2 linked regions of the Halorhodospira halophila SL1 genome follow. The protein of the gene in region 1 interacts with the protein of each later gene in a pairwise test. Links are inferred from orthologs where the notes say so. Each region holds a gene or a part of one and is shown in the gene's direction. Other genes may lie near its edges. The genes, in order: ftsZ and HHAL_RS05130.

Region 1 (9,301 bases):
TCCGCGAAGGGCTGGCCGGTCTGGAGTTCCTGGCCGGTATCCCCGGCACTGTGGGCGGTGCGCTGGCCCTCAACGCCGGGGCCTGGGGCGGCGAGACCTGGAGCCGTGTGGTCGAGGTGGAGACCGTCGATCGCCACGGGTGCGTCCGGCGGCGCACACCGGCGGATTTCCGGGTCGGCTACCGCAGGGTTGTGGGCCCGGCCGGTGAGTGGTTCCTGGCTGCCACCTGGGCGCTGCCTTCCGGCGACCCGCAAGCACTCAACGAGCGGGTGCGGGCGCTGCTGCGGCGGCGTAATGCGGCGCAGCCGGTGGGTCAGCCGACCTGCGGTTCGGTCTTTCGGAATCCGCCTGGGGACGCCGCCGGGCGGCTGATCGAACAGGCCGGGTTGAAAGGGGCGCGGCGTGGTGGTGCCCGGGTCTCCGAGCGCCACGCCAACTTCATTATCAACGAGGGCGGCAGTGCGGCGGATATCGAGGGGCTCATCGAGGTGGTCCGGCAGCGGGTTGCCGAGGTGCACGGTGTGCGGCTAGAGACCGAAGTCCACGTGATCGGGGGGGAGCAGTCGTGAGTGGTATCCCGGATCCGCAGCGGGTGGGGCGCGTCGCCGTGCTGATGGGCGGCACCTCGGCCGAGCGGGACATCTCCCTGCGCAGTGGCGGCGCGATACTCGCGGCGCTACAGCGCTGTGGCTACGACGCCGAGGCCTACGATCCCCGTGACCGCGCCCTGGAAGGGCTGCGCGGCTACGACGTGGTCTTCATCGCCCTTCACGGGCGGGGCGGTGAGGACGGCACGGTCCAGGGACTGCTGGATCTGCTCGGAATCCCGTACACCGGCAGCGGTGTCCTCGGCTCGGCGCTGGGCATGGACAAGTGGCGCTGCAAGCGGCTCTGGCAGGGCAGTGGCCTGCCCACGCCGGCGGGTCAGTTGCTGACCGGCGACCGCCCGGTCCTCGACGAGGGGGTGGGTTACCCAGTGATCGTCAAGCCCGCCCGCGAGGGGTCGAGCCTCGGCATGAGTCGGGTCGAGGGGCCGGAGGAGCTGGCCGAGGCCTACCGCGTGGCAGCGGCCTACGACGATACCGTCCTCGCCGAGGCCTGGGTCGAGGGCGAGGAGTACACCGTGGCGCTGCTCGGTGATCAGGCGTTGCCGTCGATCCGACTGGAGACCCCGCACGCCTTCTTCGACTACGCGGCCAAGTACCAGGCCGAGGACACCGGTCACCACTGCCCGAGCGGTCTCGGGCCGGAGGAAGAGGCCGAACTTGGCGCCCTGTGTCGGGAGGCCTTTATCGCCAGCGGCGGGAACGGCTGGGGGCGTGTGGATGTCATGCGGGACACCGGCGGACGCTGGTGGCTGCTGGAGGTGAATACCATCCCCGGCATGACCGATCACTCGCTGGTGCCCATCGCGGCGGCGCAGGCCGGGATCGGCTTCGACGAGCTGGTGGCCCGCATCCTGGGGGAGGCGTTGCGATGAGCCGTGAGGATTGGAGTGACCTGCTGGGCCGCCGCTCCTCCCGGCGCCCGCAGGGGCGCGCCGCTTTGCTGCCGGCGATGCCGGGGCTGCGGGGCTGGCTGTGGGGCGGTGCGGTGGCGTTGCTCGCCACCGGCGCCGCGGGTATGGCCAGCGTGGCGCTGCAGGAGGGGCGGATCCTGCCCCTTGAGCGGGTGGAGCTGACCGACGCGCCGCAGCGTGTGGCGGGGGAGGATCTGCGCCAGGCCCTGGTGCCGCACTTGCATCGAAGTGTGCTGGGCGTGGATGTCCGCGGTGCGCGGGACGCCCTGGAGGCGCTGCCCTGGGTGGAGCGTGCTGCGGTGCGGCGGGCCTGGCCCGGCAGCATCCAGGTCACGCTGCATGAGCGGGAGCCGCTGGCGCGCTGGGACGAGCACGCCCTCATCGACCGCAGCGGCGAACGCTTCGAGCCGCCGGTGGAGAGCATCCCGGAGGTGCTCCCGGAACTGCGCGGGCCGGAGGGCAGCGAGGGTGAGGTGGCCCGGCTGTTTAAACAGATGCAGGAACAACTGGACAAGCGGCACGTCAATCTGGTGGCGCTCAGCCTCTCCCCTCGGGGGTCGTGGAGCGCACGGCTGGAGGATGGCGTGGAGATGGCCCTGGGCCGGCAGCACCCCGGCGAGCGCGTGGAGCGCTTCGCAGCCGTGCTGCCGACCCTGGAAGAACGGGAAGAGGCCCCGATGGAGCGGGTCGATCTGCGCTACCCCAACGGCTTTGCCGTGGCCTGGGGTGCAGCAGACGAAGCGGACTAAGGCGGAGCAGAGCATGGTGCGAAAGAGCGAAGACAGCCTGTTGGTGGGCCTCGATATCGGCACCTCGAAGGTGGTCGCCATCGTCGGTGAAGCCAAAGAGGATGGCGAGCTGGAGGTGATCGGCGTGGGCAGCCACCCGTCCCACGGGTTGAAGAAAGGCGTGGTGGTGAACATCGACTCCACGGTGCAGTCGATCCAGCGCGCCATCGAGGAGGCCGAGCTGATGGCCGGCTGCGAGATCCACTCGGCCTACGTGGGGATCTCGGGCAGCCACATCCGCAGCCTCAATTCCCACGGCATGGTGGCGATCCGGGATAAGGAGGTCCGCCAGGCCGACCTGGAGCGGGTGCTCGATGGCGCCAAGGCGGTGGCGATCCCGGCGGATCAGCAGATCCTGCACGTGATCCCGCAGGAGTTCGTCATCGACAGCCAGGAGGGCATCCGCGACCCGCTGGGTATGGCCGGCGTGCGCCTGGAGGCGCGGGTGCACATGGTCACCGGCGCGGTCTCGGCGGCGGACAACATCACCAAGTGCGTCCGCCGCTGCCAGCTCGACGTGGACGACATCGTCCTGCAGCAGCTGGCGGCAAGCCACGCCGTGCTCAGCGACGACGAGAAGGAGCTGGGCGTCTGCCTGGTGGACATCGGCGGTGGCACCACCGATATCGCGGTGTTCACCGGCGGTGCCATCCGCCATACCGCCGTGATCCCCATCGCCGGGCACCAGGTCACCAACGACATCGCCGTGGCGCTGCGCACGCCAACGCACCACGCCGAGGACATCAAGGTCCGCTATGCCTGCGCGCTGTCGCAGCTGGCCAACCCCGAGGAGAGCATCGAGGTGCCGTCGGTGGGGGATCGGCCGCCGCGCCGGCTCTCCCGCCAGTCGCTGGCCTCGGTGGTGGAGCCGCGCTACGAGGAACTGCTCGCGCTGGTGCAGTCCGAGCTGCGCAAGAGCGGCTTCGAGGACCTGATCCCGGCGGGCATCGTGCTCACCGGTGGCAGCTCGAAGATGGAAGGGGTGACCGACCTGGCCGAGGAGGTCTTCCACCTCCCGGTGCGCATCGGTGTGCCGAAGTTCGTGACCGGGTTGTCGGACGTGGTCCGCAATCCGATGTATTCCACCGGCGTGGGCCTGCTCGCCTTCGGCGCGCGCAACCGTGACAGCGGGATGTCGCCGGCGCTGGCGCAGGACGCCGGGATGAGCGCCCTGTGGGGGCGGATGAAGAACTGGTTCAAGGGCAATTTCTAGTCATTTCAGTAATCGCTAGCGTCCGGGACGCTTGAGGAGGGCAGCATCATGTTTGATCTGATGGATACCGCCAATCAGAACGCGGTCATCAAGGTGATCGGAGTCGGCGGCGGCGGTGGCAACGCCGTGCAGCACATGGTCGAGAGCGAGATCGAGGGTGTGGAGTTCATCTACGCCAACACCGACGCCCAGGCCCTGGCCAACACCCGTGCCGGGGTCACTGTGCAGCTGGGCTCGGGCATCACCAAGGGCCTGGGGGCCGGCGCCGATCCGACCACGGGTCGGCAGGCGGCCGAGGAGTCCCGCGACCGCCTCCAGGAGGTGCTCGACGGGGCCGACATGGTCTTCATCACCGCCGGCATGGGCGGTGGCACCGGCACGGGTGCGGCCCCGGTGGTGGCCGAGGTGGCCCGCGAGATGGGCATCCTGGCCGTGGCCGTGGTGACCAAGCCGTTCCCCTTCGAGGGCAACAAGCGCATGGGCGTGGCCCAGGAGGGCATCAAGGAGCTGGAGAACAGCGTCGATTCGCTGATCACCATCCCCAACGAGCGGCTGCTGCCGGTGCTCGGCAAGAACCTGACCCTGATCGACGCCTTCAAGTCGGCCAACGACGTGCTCCACGGCGCCGTGCGCGGCATCGCCGAGCTGATCACCCGGCCGGGCCTGATCAACGTCGACTTTGCCGACGTCCGCACGGTGATGTCCGAGATGGGCATGGCGGTGATGGGCAACGGCGTGGCCTCCGGCGAGGGGCGTGCCCGTGAGGCGGCGGACCGGGCCATCGCCTGCCCGCTGCTCGAGGACTTCAACCTGGCCGGCGCCAACGGCGTCCTGGTCAACGTCACCGGCGGCTACAACCTCTCCATCGGCGAGTTCGACGAGGTGGGCAACGCGGTGCGCGAGTACGCCTCCGACGAGGCGACCGTGGTCGTCGGTGCGGTCATCGACCCCGAGCTGGAGGATGAGCTGCGCGTCACCGTGGTGGCCACCGGGCTCGGTCCGGCGGTCCAGGCCGCGGGGGATGTGGCCAAGCCGTCCCAGCAGGCCCAGCCGGGTCCCCGTAAGAACACCGGCGAGGTGGACTACGCCCAGTTGGACCGGCCCACGGTGATCCGGCAGAACGCCGCCAACGAGCGCAAGGAGGCGGACGCCGATGGCGACATGGAGTACCTCGACATCCCGGCGTTCCTGCGTCGCCAGGCGGACTGAGCGGCAGCGCCGTTGTTGCGCTGCAATATACTTTTTGGATTTGTTACACTAATATTTCGCGACGTCTTGCCGCTACCAAAGGGTGAAGGCGGTGTGTCCGGTCGCGCGGGTTGCGTCTGAGCACACAAGTAGCCGCATGAGCAGTGGAGCCGAGCCGAGCCATGATCCGTCAACGCACCTTGAAGAACAGCATCCGCGCGACCGGCGTGGGCCTGCACACCGGCGAGAAGGTCTACCTGACCCTCCGTCCGGCTCCGGCCAATGCGGGGATCATATTCCGGCGCACTGATCTCGACCGCGAGATCAAGGCAACCGCCGCTGCCGTGGGCGACACCCGCCTGTCCACCTGCCTGGTGGAAGACGGGGTGCGGGTTTCCACCGTCGAGCACCTGCTGTCGGCGCTGGCCGGGCTGGGGATCGACAACTGCTATGTCGATCTCTCCGCGGCCGAGGTGCCGATCATGGACGGCAGTGCGGCGCCCTTTGTCTTCCTGGTGCGCTCCGCAGGGATCAAGGAGCAGGAGGCGCCCAAGCGCTTCGTGCGCATCCTGGAGCCGGTCCAGGTTGTTGATGGTGACAAGTGGGTGGCCTTCGAGCCCTTCGAGGGCTTCAAGGTCAGCTTCACCATCGATTTCGACCACCCGGTCTTCCTCGATCAGCACGCCCGTGCCGAGGTGGATTTCTCCTCGACCTCCTTCATCAAGGAGGTCAGCCGTGCGCGGACCTTCGGCTTCATGAAGGAGATCGAGGCCCTGCGGGCCTCCCGGCTGGCCCTCGGTGGCAGCCTCGACAACGCCATCGTGGTCGACGACTACCGGGTGCTGAACGAGGACGGGTTGCGGTACCGGGACGAGTTCGTCAAGCACAAGATCCTCGACGCCATCGGCGACCTTTACCTCTTGGGTAGCAGCCTGATCGGCTCGTTCCACGGGCACAAGTCCGGGCACGCCCTCAATAACCGCCTCCTGCGCAAGCTGCTCGAGCACGAGCACGCCTGGGAGGAGGTGACCTTTGAGGAGCTGGACGAATTGCCCATCGCCTACGATCAGCCGGTGGTGGCCTGAGCGCCGCAGCAGCTTGCGGTCCAGGCCGGCCAGCCGGTAGGGTGTAGCTTTCTACCTGAAAGCTGGCTATGGATCTCTCGCTAACCCGCGCGATTCTCTTCGATCTGGACGGGACGCTGGTGGACAGCGCCCCGGATCTGACCGTCGCCATCAACCAGGTGCTCGCCGAGCGGGACCACGCCCCGGTGACCGAGGAGCAGGTCCGCGGTTGGGTGGGCAATGGTGCCCGTCGGCTGGTGGCCCGCGCCCTCACCGGCGCGGACGACGGCAACCCGCCAGAAGAGGAGCTGGACGCCGCGCTCGAGCGCTTCTTCGAGTGCTACGGCGAGGCCGTCTACGTACACAGCCGCCCCTACCCGGAGGCCGTCGAGACCCTGCAGGCCCTGGCCCAGGCCGGCATGCGTCTGGCCGTGGTCACCAACAAGCCGCGGCGCTTCGCCGAGCCGATCCTCCAGGGCATGGGGGTGACGGATGCCATCGACGTGGTCGTTGGCGGCGAGTGCACCGAGGCCCGCAAGCCCGACCCGGAGCCGCTCCGGCTGGCCATGGAGCGCCTGGGGGCGGCGTCGCGGACCGTGCTGATGGTCGGTGACTCGCGAACCGACGTGGAGGCGGCGCGCAACGCCGGTATTCCGGTGGTGTGTGTGCCCTACGGCTACCGCCGCGGGGTGGCGCTGGAAGACCTGGGCGCCGACGCCATCGTGGATGATCTCAGCGGCGTGGTCGCGCTGCTACGCGAGGCGGCCTGAGGCCATGAAAGAGCACGAGTTCCACAGCCTCGCCGAAGCCGGGTACACCCGTATCCCGCTCATCCGCGAGGTCCTGGCCGATCTCGACACCCCGCTGTCCACCTATCTCAAGCTCGCCCGCGGGCCGCGCTCCTTCCTCTTCGAGTCGGTGGAGGGCGGTGAGAAGTGGGGCCGCTACTCCATCATCGGGCTGCCGGCCCGGACCGAGATCGCCGTCTACGGGCACCGGGTTGAGGTCCGCCGCGATGGCGCGCTCGTCGACGAGCAGCAGGTGCGCGATCCGCTGGCCTGGATCGAGGCGTATCAGCACCGTCATCGCGCCGCGACGCCCTCCGGATTCCCGCAGATGCCGCGGTTCCTGGGGGGGCTGGTGGGGTACTTCGGCTACGACACGGTGCGCTACGTCGAGCCGCGGCTGGCCGCTAGCGCCCCGGAAGACCCCCTCGGGCTGCCGGACATCTGCCTGGTGGAGGCCGAGGAGGTGGTCGTCTTCGACAACCTCGCCGGGCGGCTCTATCTGGTGGTCCACTGCGATCCGCGCGAGCCGGACGCCTATGCAGCCGGCCTGGCACGGCTGGACGAACTGGCCGGGCGGCTGGCCGAGCCCCTGGAGCGCACCCGGCGTCCGGGCGGCGGCGTGGCGGCGGGGGAGCCCCGCTACAACTTCACCCAGGCCGGGTTCGAGGCCGCGGTGGAGCGGATCCGCGAGTACATCGCCGCCGGCGACGTGATGCAGGTGGTCCCGTCGCAGCGCATGAGCATGCCGTTCAGCGCGGAGCCCCTCGATCTCTACCGCGCGTTGCGCTGCACCAACCCCTCGCCCTACATGTACTTCCTCGACCTCGGCGCCTGCCAGGTGGTCGGCTCCTCGCCGGAGATCCTGGTCCGCCTCGAGGATGGCGAGGTGGCCGTGCGCCCGATTGCCGGGACCCGCAAGCGCGGCGCCACCGAGGCCCGCGACCAGGAGCTGGAACAGGAGCTGGTCTCCGACCCGAAGGAGATCGCCGAGCACGTGATGCTCATCGACCTCGGGCGCAACGACGTCGGCCGGGTCGCCGAGACCGGCACGGTGCGCCTGACCGAGCGCATGGTGGTGGAGCGCTACTCCCAGGTCATGCACATCGTCTCCAACGTGGTCGGGCGGCTGCGACCGGGGCTCGGTCCCATGGACGTGCTGCGGGCCACCTTCCCGGCCGGCACGGTCTCCGGCGCGCCGAAGATCCGTGCCATGGAGATCATCGACGAGGTCGAGCCGGTCAAGCGCGGTGTCTACGCCGGCGCCGTCGGCTATCTCTCCTGGTCGGGGAACATGGACACCGCCATCGCGATCCGGACCGCGGTGGTTCACGATGGCCAGGTCCACGTCCAGGCGGGTGCCGGTGTGGTCGCAGACTCGGTTCCCGAGCTGGAGTGGAAGGAGACCCTGAACAAGGGCCGGGCGCTGCTGCGCGCCGTCGAGATGGCCGAGGCTGGCTTATGATCCTGATGATCGATAACTACGACTCGTTCACCTGGAATCTCGTCCAGTATCTGGGCGAGCTGGGTGCCCGAGTCGAGGTGGTGCGCAACGACGAGATCAGTATCGACGAGGTGCGCCGCCTGCGCCCGGAGCGCATCGTGATCTCCCCGGGGCCCTGCACCCCCAACGAGGCCGGCGTCTCGCTGGAGGTGGTCCGCGCCCTGGCCGGCGAAGTGCCCATCCTCGGTGTCTGCCTGGGGCACCAGACCATCGGGCAGGTGTTCGGCGGCCGCGTGATCCGGGCCCGCGAGGTCATGCACGGCAAGACCTCCCCGGTGCGCCACCGCGGCCAGGGGGTCTTCGCCGGTCTGCCCGAGCCGCTGGAGGCCACCCGCTACCACTCGCTGATCGTCGAGCGCGAGAGCCTTCCGCAGGAGCTGGAGATCACCGCCTGGACCGAGGGGCCCCACGGCGCCATCGACGAGATCATGGGGCTGCGCCACCGCCGACTGCCGGTGGAGGGCGTGCAGTTTCACCCCGAGTCGATCCTTACCTCCGCCGGGCACGATCTTCTGCGCAACTTCCTGGAGCAGCCCCGCGCCGTCGCCTGAACCCTGCGCCCTGAACGCTGCACACTGAACCGAAAAAAACCGAGGCACCCTATGGACCTAACCGCCGCCCTTCGTCGCATCACGGAGAACCAGGATCTCAGCCCCGATGAGATGACCGCGGTCTTCCGCACCATCATGACCGGCGGGGCGACGCCGGCGCAGATCGGTGGCTTCCTCATCGGCATGCGGCTCAAGGGGGAGACGGTCCAGGAGATGGCCGCCGCCGCCTCGGTCATGCGGGAGCTCGCCGAGCGGGTCGATGTCGGCGACGACTTCCACCGCCTGGTGGACACCTGCGGCACCGGTGGCGATGCCCGCGGCACCCTGAACGTCTCGACCGCCGCCGCCTTCGTGACCGCCGCCGGGGGCATCCCGGTGGCCAAGCACGGCAACCGCTCGGTCTCCGGGCGCAGCGGCAGCGCCGACCTGCTCGAGGCCTGCGGCGCCACGCTGGAACTCAGCAGCGAGGCGGTGGCTGAGTGCATCCGTCGGGTCAACGTTGGTTTCCTCTTCGCCCCGCTGCACCACAGCGCCATGAAGCACGCCGTGGGACCGCGCAAGGAGCTCGGGGTCCGCACCCTGTTCAACCTGGTGGGCCCGTTGTCCAACCCCGCCGGGGCGCGGCGCCAGCTGCTCGGGGTCTTCGGGCAGGAGTGGGTGCGCCCGGTGGCCGAGGTGCTCCAGGCGCT
Region 2 (16,251 bases), 1.2 Mb from region 1 along the record:
CAGTCGACCACCACGCGCAGCGGCATGCCGGCCTTCTCCAGCGCCTGCTCGCACAGCCGGATACTCACCGAGTCGTAGTTGGGCTGCGCCCCGCCCCGCAGCACGACGTGGCCGTACTGGTTGCCCCGGGTACGGATGACGGTGATGCGGCCCTCCTGGTCGATGCCCAGGAAACTGTGGGGGGACGCCGCCGATTGCAGGGCGTTGATCGCCACCGTCTGGCTGCCGTCAGTGGCGTTCTTGAAGCCCACCGGCGTGGACAGCCCGCTGGCCATCTCGCGGTGGGTCTGGGACTCGGTGGTACGCGCGCCGATCGCGGTCCACGAAACCAGGTCGCCGTAGTATTGCGGTGCGTAGGGGTCGAGGGCCTCAGTCGCCGTGGGCAGCCCCATGGCGGCGATCTCGCGGAGCAGCTCGCGGCCCATGCGCAGGCCCTTATCGATCCGGAAGGAGTCGTCCATGTCCGGGTCGTTGATCAGCCCCTTCCAGCCCGTGGTGGTGCGCGGTTTCTCGAAGTAAACCCGCATCACCAAGTAGATGTGATCGCTGAGCTCATCGTGCAGCGCCTTGAGCCGCCGCGCGTAGTCGAGCGCCGCCTCCGGGTCGTGGATGGAGCACGGCCCGACCACGGCGAAGATGCGCTGATCCTTGCCGTCGAGGATGTCCCGCAGGACCTGCCGCCCGTCCAGCACGGTCTGCCGGGCGGCATCCGTCAGCGGGACCTCGGACTTGATCTCGGCCGGAGACGGAAGGCGTTCACCGGTGGCCACATTGACGTCGTTGACGTGATCGCTCTCTTGCATGTCGGTCTCGAGTCGCCCCGCCCGCCGGCGGGTGGTGAATGGCTAGCCGATCAATAGTAATCGCGCTCGACTCAGACCATCAAGGAGCTTTAGACGGCGTGCCGCACGGCGGCGCGCCATTCGTAGCCCGGCTGACCGCCCTGCACGGCGGCGGCGTCGATGGTCAGCCGCACCACATCGCCGCCAGCGGCGGGGACGGCGAACATCGGCTCGAGGAGCACCTCTTCCAGCACCGCGCGCAGGCCACGGGCCCCGGTGCCCCGCGCCCGCGCCCGGTGGGCCACCGCCTCCAGGCCGTCGGCGGTGATCTCCAGCTCGCAGCCATCGCGGGCGAACAGCACCTGGTACTGCCGGACCAAGGCGTTGCGCGGCTCGGTGAGGATGCGGATCAGGTGCTCGGTGGCTAGCGGCTGCAGGGTCTCGACCACCGGCAGGCGGCCGACCAGCTCGGGCAACAGGCCGAAGCGCTGCAAGGCGGCGGCGGCGCCCGGCACCGCCGGCTCGTCGGCGGCGGCGGTGAACCCCACCCCGGGGCGCTGCGCGGCCAAGGCCTCCAGGCCCTCGAAGGCACCACCGCAGATGAACAGGATCTGACCCGTGTCGACGGTGACCGGACTGCCCTGGCGGCCAGCGCTGGAGACCGTGAGCCGGCGACCCTCGAGGAGCTTGAGCAGGCCCTGCTGCGCCCCCTCGCCGGCCAGGTCGGGCTCCCCGCCGATCCCGTCGCGGGCGGCCAGCTTGTCGATCTCGTCGATGTAGACGATCCCCCGGGCGGCCCGCTCCGGGTCGCCATCACAGGCCGCGAGCAGCCGCCCGATCACCGCCTCGGCGTCGTCGCCCGCGTAGCCCGAAGCGGTCAGGGTGGTGGCATCCACGGTCACGAAGGGGACCTCGACACAGCGCGCCAGGCACTCGGCCAGGTGGCTCTTGCCGGTGCCGCTGGGGCCGACGAGCAGGATGTTGCTCTTACCCAGCTCCACCGACTCGCCGCGGGCCGCCGCCACCAGCCGCTTATAGTGGTTGTAGACGGCGACCGAGAGCACCTTCTTGGCCTGCTCCTGCCCCACAACGTACTGGTCGAGGTAGCGTCGCAGCGAGCGCGGAACCGGCAGCGCGGCGAGGATACGTTCCTGACGATGCTGCCGATCAGCTTCCAGGGTCGCGTTGCAACTGGCGATGCAGTGCTCGCAGATGAAGGCCGCCTCACCGCCGATCAGCGGCCCGGCGATCTGCTCCTCGTACCCGCAGAACGAGCAGCGCCGCTCAGCGTCTGTAGGCACCCCCGCGGCGCTCTCAGGGACATCCAACCAGGCCCCGGATACATCGCCACACCATCCCGGCATGTCACTCTCCCCGCTGCTCGTTGCCATGGGCCTCACCCCGTTGCAACGGCCAACCAGCAACAACCTTGAGAGTGATATACTCACCACCATGGACCGGAAACTACTCGACATCCTCTGCTGCCCGATCACCAAGCGCCCGCTGCAGCCGCTCTCAACGCAGGAGCTGGAGGCGCTCAACCGCCACATTGCCGATGGCCAGGCCCGTTACCTGGACGACACGGTGGTCGATACCCCGCTCGACGAGGGGCTGATCACCGACAACGGCAGCCGCATCTACCGGGTGGACGACGGCATCCCGGTGATGCTCGAAGAGCGCAGCATCCCCGGCACTGCCGCCGGGCGCGACTGAGCGGCGAGTCCCCGGCGGGAACGCGGTGAGCGAGGCAGGCCAGAGCATCGGCACAGCGCTGCACGAGGGCACCGAGGCGCTGCGGGCCGCGAGCGCAACGGCCCGACTGGATGCTGAACTGCTGCTCGCCGAGGTGCTCGGCGTGGGCCGCAGCCACCTGTTCGCCTTCCCGGAGCGGCCGATCCCGGCGGCGACCATCGAGGCCTATCGCGCCCTGATCGCCCGCCGGCGAACCGGTGAGCCGGTGGCCTACCTGATGCGGCGCTGCGAGTTTCGCGATCTGACCCTGAGCGTAACCCCCGCGGTCCTCGTCCCCCGCCCCGAAACCGAGCACTTGGTCGAGCAGGCGGTGGCCTGCCTGCCCGCCGGCGGCCAGGTGCTGGAGCTGGGCACCGGCAGCGGCGCCATCGCCCTGGCGGTGGCCCATGAGCGCCCCGATGCGCGGATCACCGCCACCGAACGCAGCACCGCGGCGCTGGCAGTGGCGCAGGAAAACCGACACCGCCTGGGGCTCTCCGAGGTGCACCTGACCCCGGGCGACTGGAACGAGGGCATCCCCCCGGGCCCCTTTGACGTCATCGTCAGCAACCCACCCTACGTGCAGACCACCGCCGCCGAGTGGGGGAACGGCGCCCTGGAACACGAACCACGGGAGGCACTGGCCGCCGGCCACGACGGTCTTGCCGACATCCGCAGCCTCGTACCGCCGGCCACCGCCGAACTGGCCCGGGGCGGCTGGCTGATCCTCGAACACGGCGCCCGACAGGGCGGGGCGGTGCGCGAACTGCTCCAGGCTGCCGGGCTGGAAGCGGTACGCACCGAGTGCGACCTGGCCGGACTGGAGCGGCTCACCCTGGGGAGGCGGCCATGAACGACGAGCAGCTCATGCGTTACAGCCGGCAGATCATGCTGCCGGAGCTGGACATCACCGGACAGGAGCGCCTGGCCGCTAGCCGAGCGCTGATCGTCGGCGCCGGGGGGCTGGGATCGCCCGTGGCCCTCTACCTCGGCGCGGCGGGCGTTGGAGAGCTGCGCATCGCCGACGACGACGTCGTCGACCTATCTAACCTGCAGCGCCAAATCGCCCACCGGCAGGACGCCCTCGGCCAGCCCAAGGCCGCCTCGGCCACCCGGGCCGTCACCGCCCGTAATCCGGAGATCACCGTCACCCCCCTGGAGGAGCGCCTGGACGGCGAACGCCTGGGCGCGGAGGTGGGCGCCGCGGATGTGGTCATCGACGCCACCGACAACTTCGCCACCCGCTTCGCCCTGAACGCCGCCTGCGTAGCGGCCCACCGCCCCCTGGTCAGCGCCGCGGTGATCCGCTGGGAGCTGCAGGTGTCCGCCTTCCGGCCCGGCGGGCGCCCCTGCTACCGCTGCATCTACGCCGAGGGGGATGAGCCGCAGTTGACCTGCAGTGAGAGCGGGGTCCTGGGCCCGCTGCCCGGCGTTGCCGGGAGCCTGGAGGCGGTCGAGGCGATCAAGATCCTCACCGGCGCCGGTACTCCTCTCTTCGGCCGCCTGCTGGTGGTCGACGCGCTACGTATGCGCCTGCGCACGCTGACAGTCAACGGCGACCCGCACTGCCCGGTCTGTGCCGAGGCCCCCTAGACCGGGTCAGTGGTAGCTATCACTGCCCGGGGCGGCGTTCCCGTCGCTGAGCGCCTGCGCCACGTCGACCCGGTCGTAGCTGTAGGTAGCCCCGCAGAACTGGCAGCGCACCTCGACCACCCCCTCCTCAGCGAGGACCTGCTCCACTTCCTCGCGGCCGAGGCTACGGAGGATGGAGGCGATCCGCCCTGCCGAACAACGACAGCGGAAGGCGAGCGCCCGCGGCTCGAAGACCCGCACGGTCTCCTGATGGAAAAGCCGGTGCAGGACCTCGTTGACCGGGCGCTCCAGGAGCTCGCGGTCGGTCAGCGTCTCCGCCAGGTAACCGATGCGGTCCCAGGCGTCGGGGTCGGCCTCGGTGGGCTGGGTGCCGCCGCTGGCCGGCAGCCGCTGAAGCAACAGCGCGCCGGCCCGCTGGCCGTCGCAGGCCAGGTGCAGGCGGGTGGGCAGCTGCTCGGAGTCGCGGAAGTACCCCTCCAGCGTGGCGGCCAGCCCGGCGTCGTCGAGCCCGACCACCCCCTGGTAGCGCTGCCCCTCCTCCGGCTCGATGGTGATGGCCAGGCGACCGCCGGCACACAGCTCAGCGAGCCCGCCCCGGGTGGGCTCGCCCTGGTAACGGGCGGTACCGCGCAGGGTGCCCTCGGAGGCGTCCACCTGGACCAGCAGCATCGGCACGGCGGCCTCCTCGCCCCCCTCCACCTGGAGGCTGAGCACGCCGTCGGAGCGGATGGTGGCGCACATCACCGCCGCCGCGGCCATGGCCTCGCCGAGCAGGCGGGCCACCGCCGGCGGGTAGTCGTGGTGCTCGCGGACGGCGGCGAACGCCTGCTCCAGCTGTACAATCTCGCCGCGTACGTCGGCGTTTTCAAAGAGAAACCGTTGACTGGCGTCGCTCACGATCCGTCCAGCTTCTTCTTGAGCAGCTCGTTGACCTGCTGCGGGTTCGCCTTGCCGCCGGAGGCCTTCATCACCTGACCGACAAAGAAGCCGAAGAGCTTCTCCTTGCCGGCGCGGTACTGCTCGAGCTGCTGCGGGTTGTTGGCGATGGCCTCGTCGACCAGCGCCTCGATGGCCGAGGTGTCGGTGACCTGCTTGAGTCCCTTCTTCTCGATGACTTCGTCCGGCTCGCCTTCGCCCGCCCACATGGCCTCGAAGACATCCTTGGCACCGCGGCTCGAGAGGGTTTCGTCCTCGACCCGGGCCACCAGCTTGCCCAGCATCTCCGGGGTGACCGGTGATTCGGCGATCTCCAGGCCGTCCTTGTTCAGGTAGGCCAGCAGCTCGCTCATCAGCAGGTTGGCGGTGCGCTTGGCGAAGCCGCCGGACTCGCTGACGGCGTGCTCGAAGAAATCGGCCATGTCCCGGGTGGCCGTCAGCACACCGGCGTCGTAGGCCGGCAGGCCGTACTCCTCCTCGAACCGCCGGCGTTTCTCGTCGGGCAGTTCGGGCAGGGTCTCCCGCACCTCGTCGACCAGCGCCGCATCCACCTCCACGGGGAGCAGGTCCGGCTCCGGGAAGTAACGGTAGTCGTTGGCCTCTTCCTTGGTCCGCATGGAGCGGGTGACGCCCTTGTCGACGTCGTAGAGGCGGGTCTCCTGCACCACCTCGCCGCCGGATTCGAGCAGGTCGATCTGCCGCTCGACCTCGTACTCGAGGGCCCGCTCGACGAAGCGAAAGGAGTTGAGGTTCTTGAGCTCGGCCCGGGTGCCGAACGCCTCCTGCCCGACGGGGCGCACCGAGACGTTGGCGTCGCAGCGGAAGGACCCCTCCTGCATGTTGCCGTCGCAGATCTCCAGATAGCGCACCAGGGCGTGGAGCTTCTTCATGTAGGCGGCGGCCTCGGCCGGCGAGCGCAGATCCGGTTCCGAGACGATCTCCATCAGCGGCGTACCGGCACGGTTGAGATCGACCCCGGTCATGCCGTGGAAGTCTTCGTGCAGGGACTTGCCGGCATCCTCCTCGAGGTGGGCGCGGGTGATGCCGATCCGCTTGCTGGCGCCGTCCTCGAGCTCAATGTCCAGGTGCCCGCCCTCGACGATGGGCAGGTCGTACTGCGAGATCTGATACCCCTTGGGCAGGTCGGGGTAGAAGTAGTTCTTGCGCGCGAAGACCGAGCGCGGCGCGATCCGCGCGTCGACGGCCAGGCCGAACTTGATGGCCATGCGCACCACTTCGCGGTTGAGCACGGGCAGGACCCCGGGTAGGCCGAGGTCCACCGGGCAGGCCTGGGTGTTCGGCTCGGCGCCGTAGGCGGTCGGCGCGCCGGAGAAGATCTTGGTGCGGGTCGCGAGCTGCGCGTGGATCTCGAGACCGATGACGGTTTCCCACTTCATGGGTGAGGTCGCTCCGTAGGCTTTGGGCGCGTCGGGCGGACGCGGGCGTTGGTTCCAGGGTGTCCGGGGTCGCCCCGCATCTACTCGAACCCTTCGGGAACCTGCTTGTGCCAGTCCGTGACCTGCTGGTACTTGTGCCCGACGTTGAGCAGCCGGGCCTCATCGAAGTAACCACCGATCAGCTGCAACCCCACGGGCCGCCCGCGGGAGAAACCGGCGGGCACCGACAGGCCGGGCAGACCGGCGAGGTTCACCCCGAGGGTGTAGATGTCGGAGAGGTACATCTGCACCGGGTCGTCGGCGCGCTCGCCCAGGTCGAAGGCCGGGGTCGGTGAGGTGGGGCCGGCCAGCACGTCGACCTGATCCAGGGCCTGGCGGAAGTCGTCCGCCACCAGCCGGCGAACCTGCTGCGCCTTGCGGTAGTAGGCGTCGTAGTAGCCGGCGGAGAGCGCGTAGGTACCCACCAGGATGCGGCGCTGGACCTCGTCGCCGAACCCCTCGGCGCGGCTGCGCTTGTAGAGGTCTTCCAGGTCCTGGGGATCGGCACAGCGGTGGCCGAAGCGCACGCCGTCGAAGCGCGCCAGATTGGACGAGGCCTCGGCCGGTGCGATGACGTAGTACGCCGGCAGCGCCAGCTCCATGTTGGGCAGCTGCACCTCGACCAGCTCGGCGCCCTCGCCCTCCAGGACCTGCAGCGCTGCCTCGACCCGGGAGCGGACGTCAGCATCCAGCCCCTCGCCGAAGAACTCCTTCGGCACACCGATGCGCAGACCTCTGATCGAGCGGTTGAGCGACTCGCTGTAGTCGGGCACCACGTGATCGACACTGGTCGAGTCGCGCTCGTCCAGGCCGGCCATGCCGCCGAGCAGCAGCGCCAGATCCTCGGCGGTACGGGCGAACGGACCCGCCTGATCGAGGCTCGAGGCGAAGGCCACCATGCCGTAGCGCGATACGCGGCCGTAGGTGGGCTTGAGCCCGCAGATGCCGGAGAGGGCCGCCGGCTGCCGGATGGAGCCGCCGGTGTCGGTGCCCGTAGCCGCTGGCGCCAGGCGCGCCGCCACCGCAGCGGCCGACCCGCCGGAGGAGCCGCCGGGCACCGCGTCCAGGTCCCAGGGGTTGCGCACCGGACCAAAGTAGCTGGTCTCGTTGGACGACCCCATGGCGAACTCGTCCATGTTGGCCTTGCCGAGCATCACCGCACCGGCCTCGGCCAGACGCCGCACCACGGTCGCGTCGTAGGGGGCACGAAACGGCTCAAGCATGCGCGAGCCGCAGGTGGTCGCCACGCCGTCGGTGCAGAAGATGTCCTTGTGGACCAGCGGCACGCCCGTCAGCGGGCCGGCCTCGCCGGCGCGCAGCCGGGCGTCGGCGGCGTCGGCGGCGGCCCGCGCCTGCTCGGCGGTGACGGTGATCAGGCTGTTGAGCCTGGGATCGAACTGCTCGATGCGCTTGAGCAGGGAATCGGTGAGTTCACGACTAGAGATCTCTCCGGCGTGCAGTGCTGCGGAGATCTCGGCGACGGTCTTCTGATGCATGGGCGTTCGGCTTCCGTTACTCGACGACGCGGGGGACGAGGTACAGGCCGGCTTCGACGGCCGGGGCCCCGGACTGGTAGTGCTCGCGCAGATTGGGTTCGGTGACCTCGTCCGGGCGCAGCCGCTGCGTGGCATCCCACGGGTGGGCCATGGGCTCGACGCCGTCGGTATCGACATTCCCCATCTGCTCGACGAACGCCAGGATCCCGGTCAGGTCGCGGGCGTAGCCGGAGACCGCCTCCTCGTCGATCCGGATGCGTGCCAGGTGCGCAATCTGCTGCACCTCATCTGCGTCGATGGCCATAGAGCCTCTCTCCCCCTTAACTGGCGCGATAGCAACCGCAGAACCTACCATAGCCCCGAGCTTGCCCAAACCCCGGGGCACTGCTAGATTGAGCCACCTTCGACCTTAGGAACGCTGGGCATGTTTAAGGGTATCCGCGGACTCTTCTCCAACGATCTATCCATCGATCTTGGCACGGCCAACACACTGATCTACCTGCGCGGCCAGGGCATCGTGCTGAGCGAGCCGTCGGTGGTCGCCATCCAGCAGGATCGTGACGGCGGCAGCAAGCGCATCGCGGCCGTCGGTGCCGAGGCCAAGCGCATGCTCGGGCGCACCCCGGGGACCATCCGCGCCATCCGCCCCCTGAAGGACGGCGTCATCGCCGACTTCACGGTGACCGAGAAGATGCTCCAGCACTTCATCAAGAAGGTGCACGAGGCCCGTTTCTTCAAACCCAGCCCGCGCGTGCTGGTCTGCGTGCCGTGTGGCTCGACCCAGGTCGAGCGGCGCGCCATCCGCGAGTCGGCGGCGGGAGCCGGGGCCCGCGAGGTCCACCTGATCGAAGAGCCCATGGCGGCGGCGATCGGCGCCAACATGCCCGTCGATGAGGCCAGCGGCTCGATGGTGCTCGACGTCGGCGGCGGCACCTCGGAGGTGGCCGTGCTCTCGCTCAACGGCATCGTCTACTCCGCGTCGGTTCGCCTCGGGGGCGACCGGTTCGACGACGCCATCGTCAATTACGTCCGGCGCAACTACGGCATCCTGATCGGCGAGGCGACCGCCGAGCGCATCAAGCAGGAGATCGGCACCGCCTTCCCCGACACCGAGGTCCAGGAGATCGAGGTCCGGGGGCGCAACCTCGCCCAGGGCGTGCCGCGCAGCTTCACCCTGAACTCCAACGAGATCCTCGAGGCTCTGCAGGAGCCGCTCTCGGGCATCGTCTCGGCGCTCAAGACCGCCCTCGAACAGACGCCGCCGGAACTCGGCGCCGACGTCGCCGAGCGCGGCATCGTGATCACCGGCGGCGGGGCGCTGCTGCGCAACCTCGATCGGCTGATCATGGAAGAGACCGGGTTGCCGGTGGTCGTCGCCGACGAGCCGCTGACCTGTGTCGCCCGTGGCGGTGGCCGGGCCCTGGAGCTCATGGACGAACGGGGCGCCGATCTGTTCGTCAGCGAGTAGGCGGACCACCGCAGCTGCAAACCCCGGCGGGGCCTGCGTTAGACTGTCAGGCCCCGTAAGCTGATGCTGCGAGGCTCGGTGAACCATTAAGCCGTTATTCACACAGGGTCCCTCGGCCACCGTGCGCCTGGTGCTGCTGGCTACGGTCTCGATCCTGCTCATGAGTCTGGACCACCGCGAGCACCTCGTCGAGCCGGTCCGCGAGACCGTCTCCGGGGTGGTGTATCCGTTGCGGTTCGTCGTCGACGCCCCCTTCTCCATCGCCGAGCGGGTCTCCGAGCGTCTGGCCACCCGCCACCAGATCATGGAGGAGAACCGCCAGCTGCGCGACCGACACCTGGAGTACCAGGAGCGCCTGCAGAGGATGCACAGCCTGGAGCGGGAGAACGAGCGCCTCCGCGATCTGCTCGGCTCCTCGGAGCGGCTGGAGACCGAGGTGGCCATCGCCCAGCTGATGCGCGTCGAGCTCGACCCCCACACCCACTTGGTGGAGATCGACCGCGGCTCCCGGCAGGGGGTCTTCGTCGGCCAGCCGGTCCTCGATGCCAACGGGGTCATGGGTCAGGTGGATCGCGTCGGGGCCCACTCGGCCAGCGTGCGGCTGATCTCCGACCCGAGCCACGCCATCCCGGTGGAGAACAACCGCAACGGGCTACGCACGGTCGCGCTGGGCAGCGGCGACCCGCAGCGCCTGGAACTGGCCAACGTGCCGGGCAACGCGGACCTCCGCGAGGGCGACCTGCTGACGGCCTCGGGCCTGGGCGGCGCCTTCCCCCGGGGCTACCCGGTTGCCGAGGTGACCTCGGTGGAGGTCGAGGCCGGCGAGCCCTTCGCCCGGGTGACCGCCCGCCCGGCCGCCGAGCTGGATCGCAGCCGTAAGCTGCTGCTGGTCTCCGTGGCCGAGAACGCGGATGATCAGGCCGGGGACGACGAGGCGGCGGACAACGAGAGCGAGGACGCGTCTTGACCGGGCATCGGCCACGCAACGGCGGCGGGATCATCCTGCTCAGCTTCATCATCGCCCTGATGCTGACCATCGTCCCCATGCCGGGCTGGGCGCAGGAGTTCCGCCCGGAGTGGACGGCGCTGATCCTGCTCTACTGGGGCCTGGCACTGCCCGAGCGGGTGGGCGTGGGCGTCGGGTGGCTGGTGGGGCTGTTCCAGGACGCCCTGCTCGGGACCCTGCTCGGGCAGCACGCCCTGGCCTTCGCCCTGATCGCCTTCCTGGCCCTGCGGCTGCACCAGCATCTGCGCCTGGTGCCGGTCTGGCAGCAGGCGGTGGTGGTACTCGGGCTACTGGTGGTCGCCCAGCTGGTCGTCTTCTGGATCAACGGCATCATCGGGCGGCCGGCTCCGGAGTGGCAGGCGTGGGCCGCGATCCTGGTCGGCGCTGCCATCTGGCCGTTGGTCTTTCACATCATGAGGGGGGTGCGGCGCCGCTTCCAGGTGCAGTGACACCGGCAAGGGCGGCGGGCAACGAGGTAGCTGGTGAGCCTTTCCATCCGTGATCAGCAACAGGATGCCTCCAGGATCCAGCGACGGATCGTGGTCGCCGGTGTGCTCTGCATCCTGGTGGTCGCCGGGCTGATGACCCAGATGGTGCGCCTGCAGGTGGTCGATCACCACCACTACGCCACCCTCTCCCAGGAGAACCGCATCAAGGTCAACGCCATACCACCGAGCCGTGGCCAGATCCTGGACCGCAACGGCGCCATCCTCGCCGAGAACCGCCCCTCGTACCAGCTAGTGGCCACGCCGGAACGCATCCCGGATATCGAGACCATGCTCGATGAGGTCAGCGACATCATCGAGCTCACCGACGCCCAGCGCAAGCGTTTCCTCAACCGCCTGAGCAACTCGCGTCACTTCGAGGCCCTGCCGCTGCGCACCCGGCTCGACGAGGAAGAGGTCGCCAAGCTCGCCGTCCACCGCCACCGCTTCCCCGGCCTGGAGGTGGACGCCCGGCTGGTGCGCCACTACCCGGAAGGCCACACCGGCAGCCATGCGGTGGGCTACGTAGGGCGCATCACCGCCCGGGACCTGCGCCGCATCGACCGCTCGGCCTATCGCGGCACCAACCACATCGGTAAGAGCGGCGTCGAACACGCCTATGAGCAGGTCCTCCACGGCGAGGTGGGCGTCGAACGCGTCGAGACCAACGCCGCCGGGCGGGTGCTACGCACCCTCGACCGCCACCCGCCGCGCTCCGGTGACGATCTGATCCTGACCCTGGACATCGACCTGCAGGCTGCCGCCGAGCGCGCCCTCGGCGATCAGCGCGGGGCGGTGGTGGCCATGGATCCGGACAACGGCGACATCCTGGCCCTGGCCAGTCGCCCGCACTACGACCCCAACAAGTTCGTCCGGGGCATGACCTCCGAGCGCTTCCAGGAGCTGGAAGACACCGGCTGGCAGCCGCTGATCAACCGGCCGATCCGCGGGCTCTATCCACCGGCCTCCACCATCAAGCCGTTCGTCGGCCTGGCCGCCCTGGAGCACGACGTCATCCGCCCAGACACCGAGGTCCACTGCGACGGCACCTACCATGTGGAGGGTCGCGACGAGCCCTTCCGCTGCTGGCGCGACTGGGGCCATGGCGACACCGACTTCGTCCAGGCCGTGGCCGAGTCTTGCAATGTCTTCTTCTACGACACCGCCTTCCGCCTCGGCATTGACCGCATGTCGGCGTTCCTGGAACCGTTCGGTTTCGGCACCCCGACTCAGGTAGACACCTCGGGCGAGCGCAGCGGCATCCTCCCCGATCGCGACTGGAAGCGCCGCGCCCTGGGCGGCGGCTGGTTCCACGGAGAGACGGTGATCACCGGTATCGGCCTGGGCTACTTCAGCACCACGCCGCTGCAGCTGGCTCGGGCCACCTCGATCCTCGCCAACCAGGGACGCATCGTGGAACCGCGCCTGGTGCAGGCGGTCCGCGACGGCGAGCAGGGGCACGAATCACGAACCGCCGCCACTACCCCGCAGGAGCGCATCGAGTTGAGCAACCCGGAGCACTGGGAGCTCACCACCGAGGCCATGCGCGCCGCCGTCGAGCACCCGCGCGGCACCGCCCGGCTGATCGGCGACGACCTCGAGTACAGCCTGGCCGGCAAGACCGGTACGGCGCAGGTCACCGAGAGCCACGAGGACGACGACGCGGACGTCCCCGAGCACCTGCGCAGTCACGCCCTGTTCATCGGGTTTGCCCCGGCGGAGACCCCGGAGATCGCCGTCGTGGTGGTGGTCGAGAACGCCGAAGGCGGCGGTGGTGCTGCAGCCGCCCCGGTGGCGCGGGCCGTCACCGACGCCTGGCTGATGGATGATTACACCTTCCTCGAGGACCTGGAGGCCGGCCGCATCGACGAGAGCGAGGTCGAGGACGAGGAGGATGCGCCCATGGAGCTGATGCCATGAACACCAGCGCCCTACCCGGCAGCCAGGGGGTCGGAGTCCGTCTCTCGTTCCTGCAGTCGCGGCTGCACCTGGACGGACTGCTGCTGACCGCACTGATCGCCGTCGCCGCCTTCGGCGTAGCGGTCCTCTACAGCGCCTTCGGGGAGGACTGGGCGCAGACCCAGAATCAGGTCATCCGCGTCTCCTTCGGCTTCCTGGCACTGTTCGCCTGCGCCCAGATCCCGCCGCGCACCCTGCGCCGCTGGGCACCGTGGGTCTTTGCCGTCGGCATGGTGCTGCTGGCAGCGGTGATGGTCCTGGGCGTCATCGGCCAGGGGGCACAGCGCTGGATCGACCTCGGCTTCATGCGCTTCCAGCCGGCCGAATTGATGAAGCTCGCCCTGCCGCTGCTGCTCGCCTGGCTGCTCGCCGACCACGATATCCCGCCCCGGCCCCGGCGCGTCATGCTGGCCCTAGTGTTGATCACCGTGCCGGCGGCGCTGATCGCGATACAGCCGGACCTGGGCACCGCCATGCTGGTCGCGGCATCGGGATTCTTCATCCTCTTCCTGGCCGGCCTGGGCTGGCGCTGGATCGTGGGCGGCGCCGCCCTGGCCAGCGCCATTGCGCCACTGCTCTGGTTCTTTGTCATGCACGACTACCAGCGCGCACGGGTGCTGACGTTTCTCAACCCCGAGAACGACCCCCTGGGCGCGGGGTACCACATCATCCAGTCGAAGATCGCCATCGGCTCCGGCGGGCTCTTCGGCAAGGGCTGGCTCAACGGCTCCCAGGCCCACCTGGAGTTCATCCCCGAGCGCCACACCGACTTTGTACTGGCGGTGGTCGCCGAGGAGTTCGGTCTTATGGGGGTGGCCCAGCTGCTGGCCGTCTACCTGATCATCGTCGGCCGCGGTCTCTACATCGCCGCCCGCGCCCAGGACAACTTCAGCCGGCTGCTGGCCGGCAGCATCTCGCTGACCTTCTTCATCTACGTCCTGGTCAACGCCGGGATGGTCTCGGGACTGCTGCCGGTGGTCGGACTGCCCCTACCCCTGGTCAGCTACGGCGGCTCGTCACTGGTGACCATCATGGCGGCTTTCGGTATTCTCATGTCGATCCATACCCACCGTCGTCTCTGGTCGTGAGGGCCTGTAGTCGGACATGAACCTACGCCTCCGTTCCGCCACCGTGGCCCTGCTGTGCGGCAGCGCGCTGCTGGCCACCGCCACGGCCTCCACCGAGCCCGAGCGCTTCGCCGACGAAGTCGCTGAGCGCCACGACCTGGACGCCGGACACCTGCGCACGGTGCTCGCCGCCGCCGAGCACGACGAGCGGGTGCTCGAGCGCATCGCCTCCCCAGCCGAGGGCCTCCCCTGGCACGACTACCGCGAGATCTTCCTCACCGAGGAGCGCCTCGAGGCCGGGCTCGGCTACTGGGCCGAGCATCAGGACCTGTTGGCCGAGATCCACGATGAGCACAGGGTCCCGGAACCGGTGATCCTGGCCATCCTCGGCGTCGAGAGCTACTACGGCACACGCCGGGGCGACCACCGCGTCCTGGACGCCCTGACCACCCTCGGTTTCTCGGACCACCCCCGCGCCGGCTTCTTCCGCGATGAACTGGAGGCCTTTCTGCTGCTCAGCGCTGAGAACGAGTGGGACGCCACTGAGCCCACCGGCTCCTACGCCGGCGCGCTGGGCAAGCCGCAGTTCATCCCGTCGAGCTACCGCGCCTATGCGGTGGATCAGGACGGCGACGGCCGCCGCGACCTCCTCGACAACCCAGCGGATGCGGCCGGCAGCGCCGCCCACTACCTGGCCCGGCATGGCTGGGAGCCCGACGCTCCGGTAGCCCGGGCGGTGGAGGCCGAGGGATCGGCCTGGCGAGACGCCCTGGCCGCCACCGACCGTCCCGTCGCCCCCCGGCAGAGCGTCGACGAACTGGCGGGTCTCGGGGTCGAGGTGCCGGACGAGCTGGACGGCGACACCCCGGCCGCCCTCATCGAGCTCGAGGGCGAGGACGGCACGGAGCTGTGGCTGACGCTGCAGAACTTCTACGTCCTCACCCGCTACAACCACAGCGCCCTCTACGCCATGGCCGTGCACCAGCTGGCCGAGGCCCTGGCCAGGGAGCACGCCGAGTGAGGTCGCTGGCCACGGCACTGCTCGGACTCGCCGGCGGGGCGGCGCTGCTGGCCGGCTGCGCGGCACCGGAACGCGACGAGCTGGAGCCGCCACGACCGGACGAGGATCCTGCCGAGCGGGTGGCCACCGACGGGGCCTCGGACCGGGACCCCGAGGAGCTGGCCCGACTCCCCGACGCCGTCCCGCAGGACGTGCCGCCGAGCCGCTACGGCAACCCCGAGCAGTACGAGGTCTTCGGCGAGACCTACGCCACCATGAGCCGGGAGGAGGCCGAGGGCTTCACCCAGCGCGGCCGCGCCTCCTGGTACGGCACCAAGTTCCACGGCCGGCGCACGTCCAGCGGCACGCCCTACGACATGTACGCCATGACCGCCGCCCACCGCGAGCTGCCGCTACCGACCTGGGTGGAGGTCGTCAATCTGGAGAACGACCGCCGCGCCGTGGTCAAGGTCAACGACCGTGGCCCCTTCGTCGACCCCGACGAACGCATCCTCGACCTCTCCTACGCCGCTGCAGTGCGCCTCGACATCGCCGACCAGGGGACCGCACCGGTCCAGATCCGCGTGGTCACCCCGGACGACCCGCCCCAGAGTCCGGCGAAGGACGCCGATGCCGAGGCCGGCGACCCACCGGCGGAGGGCGGTGTCGAGACCTTCAGTGTGGACGACGAGCAGGAGCCCGACGCCATCGAGGAACTGCTCGCCGCGCAGGAGGAGGCCGACGCCGAACCCGGGGACGAGACCCCCTCCAGCGAGCCGCCGGCCGGGGTCCGGGTCCGCACCACCGACCGACTGCTGCAGGACGCCGAGGCGGTCCAGCCCATCGCCGTCTACTTGCAGACCGGGGTCTTCGGTCAGCGCGAGAACGCCGAGCGGATGGAGGCACGGCTCGCTGACCTCGACCTCGAGGCCGAGGTCAGCGTCGAGGAGATCGGCGACGCCGACGGCTCCCTCCACCGGGTTCGCCTGGGCCCGCTGGAGAACCTCGCCGAGATCGACCGAGTGGAGCAGGGTCTGGACGAGGCGGGGATCGATCACTATAGGGTCAGCCCGTAACACCCGCCCCCACCCGCAAACACGTTACAATGGTGTCCTGTTGTGCCATCCGTCGAGACCGCTGCCAGACCGATGATGAGACGAACCCTGCTACGAGTGCTGGTGCCCGCCCTGCTGACCGTCGGGCTGATTCCCATGGCCATGGCCGACGAGCGCTGGGGCACCCCCATCGTCGAATCGGTGCCGACGCCGTCCCCGCCGAGCGTCGGCGCACCC

The links.
Region 2: the proteins of ftsZ (region 1) and HHAL_RS05130 interact in binary tests that used the Escherichia coli proteins (3 or more experiments, as listed by UniProt). The link is inferred for Halorhodospira halophila SL1 from one-to-one orthologs.

The regions. Positions count from the first base shown.
Region 1 is NC_008789.1:2,284,117-2,293,417, reverse strand. The notes cover bases 2,721-5,648. They hold ftsZ (cell division protein FtsZ), read left to right. Parts: upstream 2,721-3,568; coding sequence 3,569-4,729; downstream 4,730-5,648. Other genes in these bases: lpxC (UDP-3-O-acyl-N-acetylglucosamine deacetylase), read left to right, coding at 4,891-5,648; ftsA (cell division protein FtsA), read left to right, coding at 2,721-3,520. In the rest of the region: murB (UDP-N-acetylmuramate dehydrogenase), read left to right, coding at 1-569; HHAL_RS10550 (D-alanine--D-alanine ligase), read left to right, coding at 566-1,480; HHAL_RS10545 (cell division protein FtsQ/DivIB), read left to right, coding at 1,477-2,268; more of ftsA, read left to right, coding at 2,282-2,720; more of lpxC, read left to right, coding at 5,649-5,793; HHAL_RS10525 (phosphoglycolate phosphatase), read left to right, coding at 5,862-6,542; trpE (anthranilate synthase component I), read left to right, coding at 6,547-8,022; HHAL_RS10515 (anthranilate synthase component II), read left to right, coding at 8,019-8,612; trpD (anthranilate phosphoribosyltransferase), read left to right, coding at 8,664-9,301. UniProt on the Escherichia coli protein: Essential cell division protein that forms a contractile ring structure (Z ring) at the future cell division site. The regulation of the ring assembly controls the timing and the location of cell division.
Region 2 is NC_008789.1:1,068,419-1,084,669, forward strand. What follows is about bases 7,450-10,420. They hold HHAL_RS05130 (rod shape-determining protein), read left to right. Parts: upstream 7,450-8,398; coding sequence 8,399-9,442; downstream 9,443-10,420. Other genes in these bases: gatA (Asp-tRNA(Asn)/Glu-tRNA(Gln) amidotransferase subunit GatA), read right to left, coding at 7,450-7,974; gatC (Asp-tRNA(Asn)/Glu-tRNA(Gln) amidotransferase subunit GatC), read right to left, coding at 7,991-8,278; mreC (rod shape-determining protein MreC), read left to right, coding at 9,528-10,409; mreD (rod shape-determining protein MreD), read left to right, coding at 10,406-10,420. In the rest of the region: HHAL_RS05085 (3-deoxy-7-phosphoheptulonate synthase), read right to left, coding at 1-803; ATP-dependent Clp protease ATP-binding subunit ClpX, read right to left, coding at 893-2,146; HHAL_RS05095 (Trm112 family protein), read left to right, coding at 2,145-2,495; prmC (peptide chain release factor N(5)-glutamine methyltransferase), read left to right, coding at 2,521-3,366; HHAL_RS05105 (HesA/MoeB/ThiF family protein), read left to right, coding at 3,363-4,106; Hsp33 family molecular chaperone HslO, read right to left, coding at 4,113-5,003; Asp-tRNA(Asn)/Glu-tRNA(Gln) amidotransferase subunit GatB, read right to left, coding at 5,000-6,439; more of gatA, read right to left, coding at 6,520-7,449; more of mreD, read left to right, coding at 10,421-10,897; mrdA (penicillin-binding protein 2), read left to right, coding at 10,931-12,853; rod shape-determining protein RodA, read left to right, coding at 12,850-13,980; mltB (lytic murein transglycosylase B), read left to right, coding at 13,997-14,980; HHAL_RS13445 (septal ring lytic transglycosylase RlpA family protein), read left to right, coding at 14,977-16,035; HHAL_RS05165 (D-alanyl-D-alanine carboxypeptidase family protein), read left to right, coding at 16,108-16,251. UniProt on the Escherichia coli protein: Forms membrane-associated dynamic filaments that are essential for cell shape determination. Acts by regulating cell wall synthesis and cell elongation, and thus cell shape.